One region of the Rothia sp. HMSC067H10 genome, then DNA from elsewhere that is predicted to be linked to it. Evidence: predicted binding sites of a transcription regulator. Region 1 holds the regulator's gene; the other holds the start of a gene.
The links. The regulator HspR, encoded in region 1, represses chaperone genes until heat shock. The targets are predictions, from matches to a motif close to AAGTTGAGTCNNNNNGACTCAACTT.

Region 1 (3,415 bases):
TCATGGGTAAACTATCAAATGCTGCACTGCGCCTCACCACGGGCGCGCTCGTGCTCGATGCAGGCATCAAGAAACTCGGCGCCGACGAAGGTACCTACGCATATCTGCAGCAGATGGCGGCATCCGGTGTGCCCGCCGTCGCCAAGCTCGACCCCAAAACCTTCGGCAAACTTATTTCCTACTCGGAAACCGCACTCGGCGCCACCCTGCTGACCCCCTTTATTCCTGCCCGCCTCGCGGGTGCAGGGCTGACAGCCTTCGGCGCGAACCTCATGACCATGTACTTCCGCAACCCCGACATGCATGACGGCGCATTCCGCCCCACCCTGGATGGGCAGCAGCTCGCCAACAACATCGTGATTCTCGGCGCGGGTCTGGCGTTGCTGTTCTCCAGCAAGAAAAAGTAGCCTGCACGGCGAATTTGCGGTCGCAAAGGCAAAACGGGGGCAGTTTCTTCAGTACAATGAAAAACTGCTCCCGAAATTTTTAACTCCCCAGAATTTTTAACAGTGCCTCTCTCCGCGCGCCGCTACGTTATCCTGATAGGTATGTCATCTCAAGAGCAGAACGCGCAGACCACCGCATCGGCTAACGCCGATGCATCCCAGACGCCCGAGAAGAAAACGGTACCGCCCGAGTTCTTCCGCCAGCCTTATTCCTTCGTGCGCCGCGGCGACCGCCTGACCTCGCGCCGCCAAAAAGCGTGGGACACCTACTCCCAAACCCATGTGCTCGATATACCCCGGCTGCGGGCAGATACCTCTGTAGCCCCCGAAGCCACCTTCGACCCGGTCACAATCTACGGGCGCGAAGCCTACCAGGTTGTCGAAATCGGTTCCGGGCTGGGCGAAGCAATCGTGCACCGCGCCTCCGAAATGCCCGAGGCAAACTTCCTTGCCGTTGAGGTCTACACCCCCGGCATTGCGGATCTGCTGCTCAAGATGGGGCAAGCCGGGGTTGAGAATGTGCGCGTCGCTCAGGCTAACGCCCCCGAACTGCTCGATAACATGCTGGAAGAAAATTCGGTTGATGAGCTCTGGGTTTTCTTCCCCGACCCTTGGCACAAGTCACGCCACCACAAACGCCGCCTGGTCTCCCCCGCTTTTGCCGACAAGGTTGCGCGCGTGCTCAAACCCGGCGGAATCTGGCGCCTAGCCACCGACTGGGAAGAATACGCCCACGTAATGCGCGACGTCATGGAGGCGCACCCCGATTTCGAGAACATGCATGCCGGTGAAGGCGCTACCGAGGACGACCCCGTGGGTGGTTGGGCGCCGCGCTGGGAGGGGCGCATCCTGACTAGCTTTGAGAGGAAGGCTCGCGAGGCGGGCCGCCGTGCCCACGACCTGACCTACAGGCGTAAATAAGTTATCTGCTTGGGAAGGGGTAACGATACCATGTTGCCCTTGCTCAAACAGCCGGAGGCATACTCGCTTCGCTGCGTTAACTCCGACAACTCGCATATAGGCAAAGGATATCGCTGCCCCGAAAAGGATTACGCCGTGGTCGGGTCAGGCACGCCGCCCGCCTGACACTCGTAAAGAGTGAAGTAAGCACATGGCTAAGCTGACATGTCACGTTACGTTGTCGTCGGTTGAGAACCACCCACGGTAAAACTATTTCTGCCGGTACAGCACCACCGCCGAGGAGCGTTTGCGCGGTGCCGGGCGCCGCCCCCGCTGGATGTTCACCACATCCCCGCGGGTGCTGGCTGCGAACACTCGTTCCGCCAGCCCCAACTTGGCGTGCGCATCCTCAAGCTGGGCCTGCAGGCGGGCAATATGATCCCGGTGTTCCTCCACCATCTCTTCAAGCTCAATAATCCGGCGGATTCCCTCAAGCGAAACGCCCTCCTGCGAGAGCTGCTGAATACGCTGAAGTAAATCCACATCGCGCTGCGAATAGCGCCTGGTCTTGCCCGGCGCACGCGAAGGCTGCACCAGCCCCAAGCGGTCGTATTGGCGGAGTGTCTGCGGGTGCATGCCCGCCAGCTCCGCCGCCACCGAAATCACAAAAACCGGCCGGTCGGCGCTGTAGGCAGACGCCGATGACTGCTTATTATGGGCACTCATAAGCTACCTAACTTTCTTCAAAAGGTCCTCACGGGGGTTCTCCTGTGGCGCCAGAGCAATGAACTTTTCGAAGGCTTCCTTCGCCTCATCGCTTAGGTTCTGCGGCAGGTGTACCTCGGGGATCACCAGCAGGTCGCCGGTGCCTGACTTGGTTGTGAACCCGCGTCCTTTCGCACGCAGTTTACGACCCACGCTGCCGGGGGTCAGCCGCAGTTTGACGGTTTTACCGCCGGGTACGGGCACTTCCAGCACACCGCCATTGACTGCCTCATCCAGGGTGACGGGGGCGCGCAGCACCAGGTTGTTTCCTTCGCGGCTGTAGTGCGGGTCATCCGAGACGCGCACGGTCACGATCAGGTCACCACCAGTTCCGGGGCGTCCCTTGCCACGCACACGCACTTTCTGCCCGTCCTTCACGCCCGCCGGGATGCGCGCCTCAGTACTCGTGCCGTCCGGCAGGAACACGGTCGCCTTGGTGCCCGTGTACGACTGCGGCAGGGTAATGCGCGTGCTGGTGGAAAGGTTGTTGTCCTGCGGGGCATGTTGGCGCCCGCCGCCAAAGCCTTGAGCGCCCCCGAACCCGGTGGCATCCCCAAAGTCGGCACTCGTGAACCCGGCGGTACGGCGTGAACCACCCGCTCCTCCAGCACCACCACCGAAGAGCCCGCCAAGCAGGTCTTCAATGTTGATGCCTTCGGCGCCGCCGCCGGTGGTGAAGTGCACGTTTTGGCCGTTAAATCCGCCGAACCCACCGGCACCGCCAAATCCGCCAGCGCCCGCACCGAAGCCGCCATTGGCGAACCCTGCGGCACCGTATTTACGAATCTGGTCGTATTCTTCGCGCTGCTTCTTATCCGAAAGCACATCGTAGGCTTCGGAGACTTCCTTGAATTTCTTCTCGGCTGTCTCGTTCCCGGGGTTTAGGTCGGGGTGGTATTTGCGCGAGAGTTTGCGGTAGGCCTTTTTAATATCAGATTCAGAGGCGTCTTCTTTCACGCCGAGCGTTTTGTAAAAGTCTTCTGACAACCAGTTTTCGCTTGCCATGTGTTCTCCTTTCCCGTCGTCCGGGGTTCTTGTAACGCCCCGTCCAAAGGGGCACAACCTTAGTTTTTAATCCTATATAAAGTTTAGTCTACTAGACTCAATTTTGGAAGAGAAATCCCAGAAAATCCGCGGAAATATGCGGCAAACGGGCGGGTTCTCAATTTCTCAAGAACCCGCCCGCTGTATGCTCTACGGAGTGTTTATTCGGCGGCAGCCACCGCAACCTGGGCGGTGCGTACCACGCGCTCTTTCACGCGGTACCCGTATCGCAGAACCATCGAAATGTGGTCCGGTTCTAC
Region 2 (3,415 bases), on a different contig from region 1:
TGACCGAGAACGTTCCTTCCGGGGCGGCATCGGCTGTACGCTGAGCGATCGACGTAGTCGCATTCGTAACAATTGCCGCTGGAATCTGGGCATCACGCACTTGGGTCAGGAAACGCTCAATACCGGGCAGAAACTCCACCTGCTGATGCGTCAATGCCTCACGAACCTTGGCAACTAGGCGCTCATTAATCTGCTCATCCGGCAGATCAACCCCGCGTTCGCGCAGGCGGTCAAGCGTAAATTTCATAGAAAGCCCCAGACAATCCAGGGTATCCTGCTCGGTCCAGGTGCCGCCGAACTCGACCGCCAGAGCAACCTTCGCGGCAGCCCACACCGGCTCGGTATCCACAAGCGTGCCGTCATGGTCGAAAAGAATTGCGGCGGGAAAAGAAGCATTATTCGTCATAGATTAAGCCTACCGGTCGGGTGTTCAGGTGCCCATCATCCTGCACATGTGCCACAGCTAGTACTATGGGCTATGTGAATAACGTATCCGAACATCACGAAGGGCAGGCACCAATGCGCCCGCCGCAGCGTATGCATCCGATTCGGACTATAACGCTTTATCTGGCCTACCCCATGGCATTCGTCTCTGCTGCTTGGATTACCGTCGGCCGTGCCCTCTTTGGTGCCGCTGGTGATCTCGTGCCCATTTTTGCTATCTCATTTGGCCCAGCACTCGCCGTAATTCTGTGTCTGGGCGCGCGGTGGATGCTTCGTGATGCGCATCGTCGCGTTGCCAGTGGCGAGTACGCGCGGGTTGGTGCATCCTGGGGATTCGTATTTTCCGTGTGGACCTGCTGGGCGCTCGCATTTCTCTTTGGGATGTTCATTCCCGACTACCGTGCCGGGGTGCCGGTGTCGGGAATTGGTGCGCTCGCGGGTGCCGATTACGTGGGCTACGGTGCAGGATTCGGGAATACCTTCGGAATTTTGACCTTTGCCATGGCTATTACCGCCGCCGTGATCGCTTTCAATGCCAATAGGCGCTCGGCGCGCATACAGCAGGGTGTTACCGACGAGGTTTTGGAGGAGCAGGCGCGACAACAAAGCCCGTATGACTTCTTGGACTGAGGCCTAGTCTGGCCCTCTCATCCCGCGCCCTAAAAAGGCTCTTTATGTAAATAAAGCGTATTTTTCACCGCTTTATTTACATAAAGAGCCTTTTTAGGGCTGAATTTTGGTCCGGAAAACCTGCATTAACCCCTTGCATCCAAACATTGAGTGTAGTAGACTCAAGTTAGCTATAAAAAGAAGGCGCAGGATGCGCCCCGCACAAGACACGAAAGGATAAGATTTATGGACGCAAAATTCACCACCAAGAGCCAAGAAGCGCTCTCCGCCGCTAATATGAACGCGCAGACAGCGGGTAACCCCAGCATCGAACCTGCGCACATCCTCAAAGCACTGATGGATCAGCGAGAAGGCGTTGCCGTAGCGGTTCTCAAGGCCGCAGGGCTCGATATCGACGCTATCTCGGAAGCCGCATCCGCAGAGATTAAGAAGCTGCCGAAGGCATCTGGCGCATCTGTGCAGAACGCAAATTTCAGCCGCAGCGCCCTCGCCGCTATTCAGAGTGCACAGACCCACGCTCAGAAATTTGGTGATACTTATATCTCCACCGAAATGCTGCTGCTGGGCATCGCAAGCGGCGATAGCGATATCGCTCGCGCACTTGAAAACCTGGGCGCAACCGCCAAAGTCATTGAAGAGACCATTCCCCAAGTACGAGGAGACCGCACCGTGGATACCCCGGACCCCGAAGGCACCTTCCAGGCCCTTGAAAAGTACGGAACCGACCTGACAGCGCTCGCCCGCGAAGGTAAACTCGACCCCGTGATCGGCCGAGACTCCGAAATTCGCCGCGTGGTGCAGGTGCTTTCCCGGCGTACCAAGAACAACCCCGTGCTTATTGGTGAACCCGGCGTCGGCAAAACCGCCGTGGTCGAAGGGCTGGCGCAGCGCATGGTCTCCGGCGACGTCCCCGAATCCCTGCGTGGTAAAACCCTGATCAGCCTTGACCTTGGATCCATGGTTGCGGGTGCTAAATACCGCGGCGAATTCGAGGAACGCCTCAAGGCCGTGCTCGAAGAAATCAAGAAATCCGAAGGTCAGATCGTCACCTTTATCGACGAGATGCACACCGTGGTTGGTGCGGGCGCATCCGAAGGTTCTATGGATGCAGGCAATATGCTCAAGCCCATGCTGGCACGTGGCGAGCTGCGCATGATTGGCGCTACTACACTCGACGAGTTCCGCGAGAATATTGAGAAAGATCCCGCTCTGGAACGTCGTTTCCAGCAGGTGTACGTGGGTGAGCCTAGTGTTGATGACACTATCGGTATTCTGCGTGGGCTCAAGGAACGCTACGAGGCGCACCACAAGGTGCAGATTTCCGACGCCGCCCTGGTCGCCGCCGCAGCACTTTCAAATAGGTATATTCCCTCACGTCAGCTGCCCGATAAGGCGATCGACCTGGTGGATGAGGCCGCATCGCGCCTGCGCATGGAGATCGACTCGGCCCCCGAGGAAATCGACCAGCTGCGCCGCGCCGTAGACCGCTTGACGATGGAGGAACTGGCCCTCAAGAACGAGACCGACCCGGCGTCGAAGGAACGCTTGGCGGCGCTGCGTAAAGACATGGCTGACAAGAAAGAACAGCTGGATGCGCTCAACGCCCGCTGGGAAGCCGAAAAGGCCGGTCTGAACCGCGTGGGCGATTTGAAGAGTGAAATCGATGAGCTGCGTTCGCGTGCCGAGGTGGCACAGCGCGAGGGTAACCTGGCGGATGCATCCCGCCTGCTCTACGGCGAAATTCCCGCCAAGGAGAAGGAACTGGAGGAAGCTCAGCGCGCCGAAACTGAGGCTCATGGCGAGGCTATGGTCTCTGAAGAGGTCACGGCTGACGACATTGCCGAGGTTATCTCTTCCTGGACGGGTATTCCCGCCGGGCGCATGCTTCAGGGCGAATCCGAGAAGTTGCTGGAGATGGAGAAACGTATCGGTGAACGTTTGATCGGTCAGGAAGCCGCCGTGGTTGCCGTAGCGGATGCGGTTCGCCGCGCCCGCGCCGGAATTTCCGACCCGAACCGCCCGATTGGTTCCTTCCTGTTCCTGGGGCCGACCGGCGTGGGTAAGACCGAGCTTGCGAAGGCTCTCGCGGAGTTCCAGTTTGATGACGAGCATGCTCTGGTGCGCATCGACATGAGTGAGTACGGCGAGAAACACAGTGTTTCCCGCCTGGTGGGTGCGCCTCCCGGATACGTGGGTCACGAAGAGGGCGGTCAGCTGACCGAGGCCGTGCGCCGTCGCCCCTATTCCGTGGTGCTGCTGGACGAGGTTGAGAAGGCCCACCCCGAGGTCTTCGATATCCTGCTACAGGTGCTTGATGACGGTCGTCTGACTGACGGTCAGG

Region 2: clpB (ATP-dependent chaperone ClpB) is a predicted target of HspR. The motif match lies at 1,218-1,242, and genes of this name have one in related genera.

Annotation. Positions count from the first base shown of each region.
Region 1 covers NZ_KV802311.1:152,608-156,022, forward strand. Annotated here, with positions in the region: gene HMPREF2756_RS05230 (hypothetical protein) at 3-407, shown strand; gene trmB (tRNA (guanosine(46)-N7)-methyltransferase TrmB) at 549-1,367, shown strand; gene HMPREF2756_RS05240 (heat shock protein transcriptional repressor HspR) at 1,617-2,072, opposite strand; gene HMPREF2756_RS05245 (DnaJ C-terminal domain-containing protein) at 2,076-3,116, opposite strand; gene HMPREF2756_RS05250 (nucleotide exchange factor GrpE) at 3,317-3,415, opposite strand, start outside.
Region 2 covers NZ_KV802279.1:194,673-198,087, reverse strand. Annotated here, with positions in the region: gene HMPREF2756_RS01585 (HAD family hydrolase) at 1-406, opposite strand, end outside; gene HMPREF2756_RS01580 (hypothetical protein) at 481-1,074, shown strand; gene clpB (ATP-dependent chaperone ClpB) at 1,300-3,415, shown strand, end outside.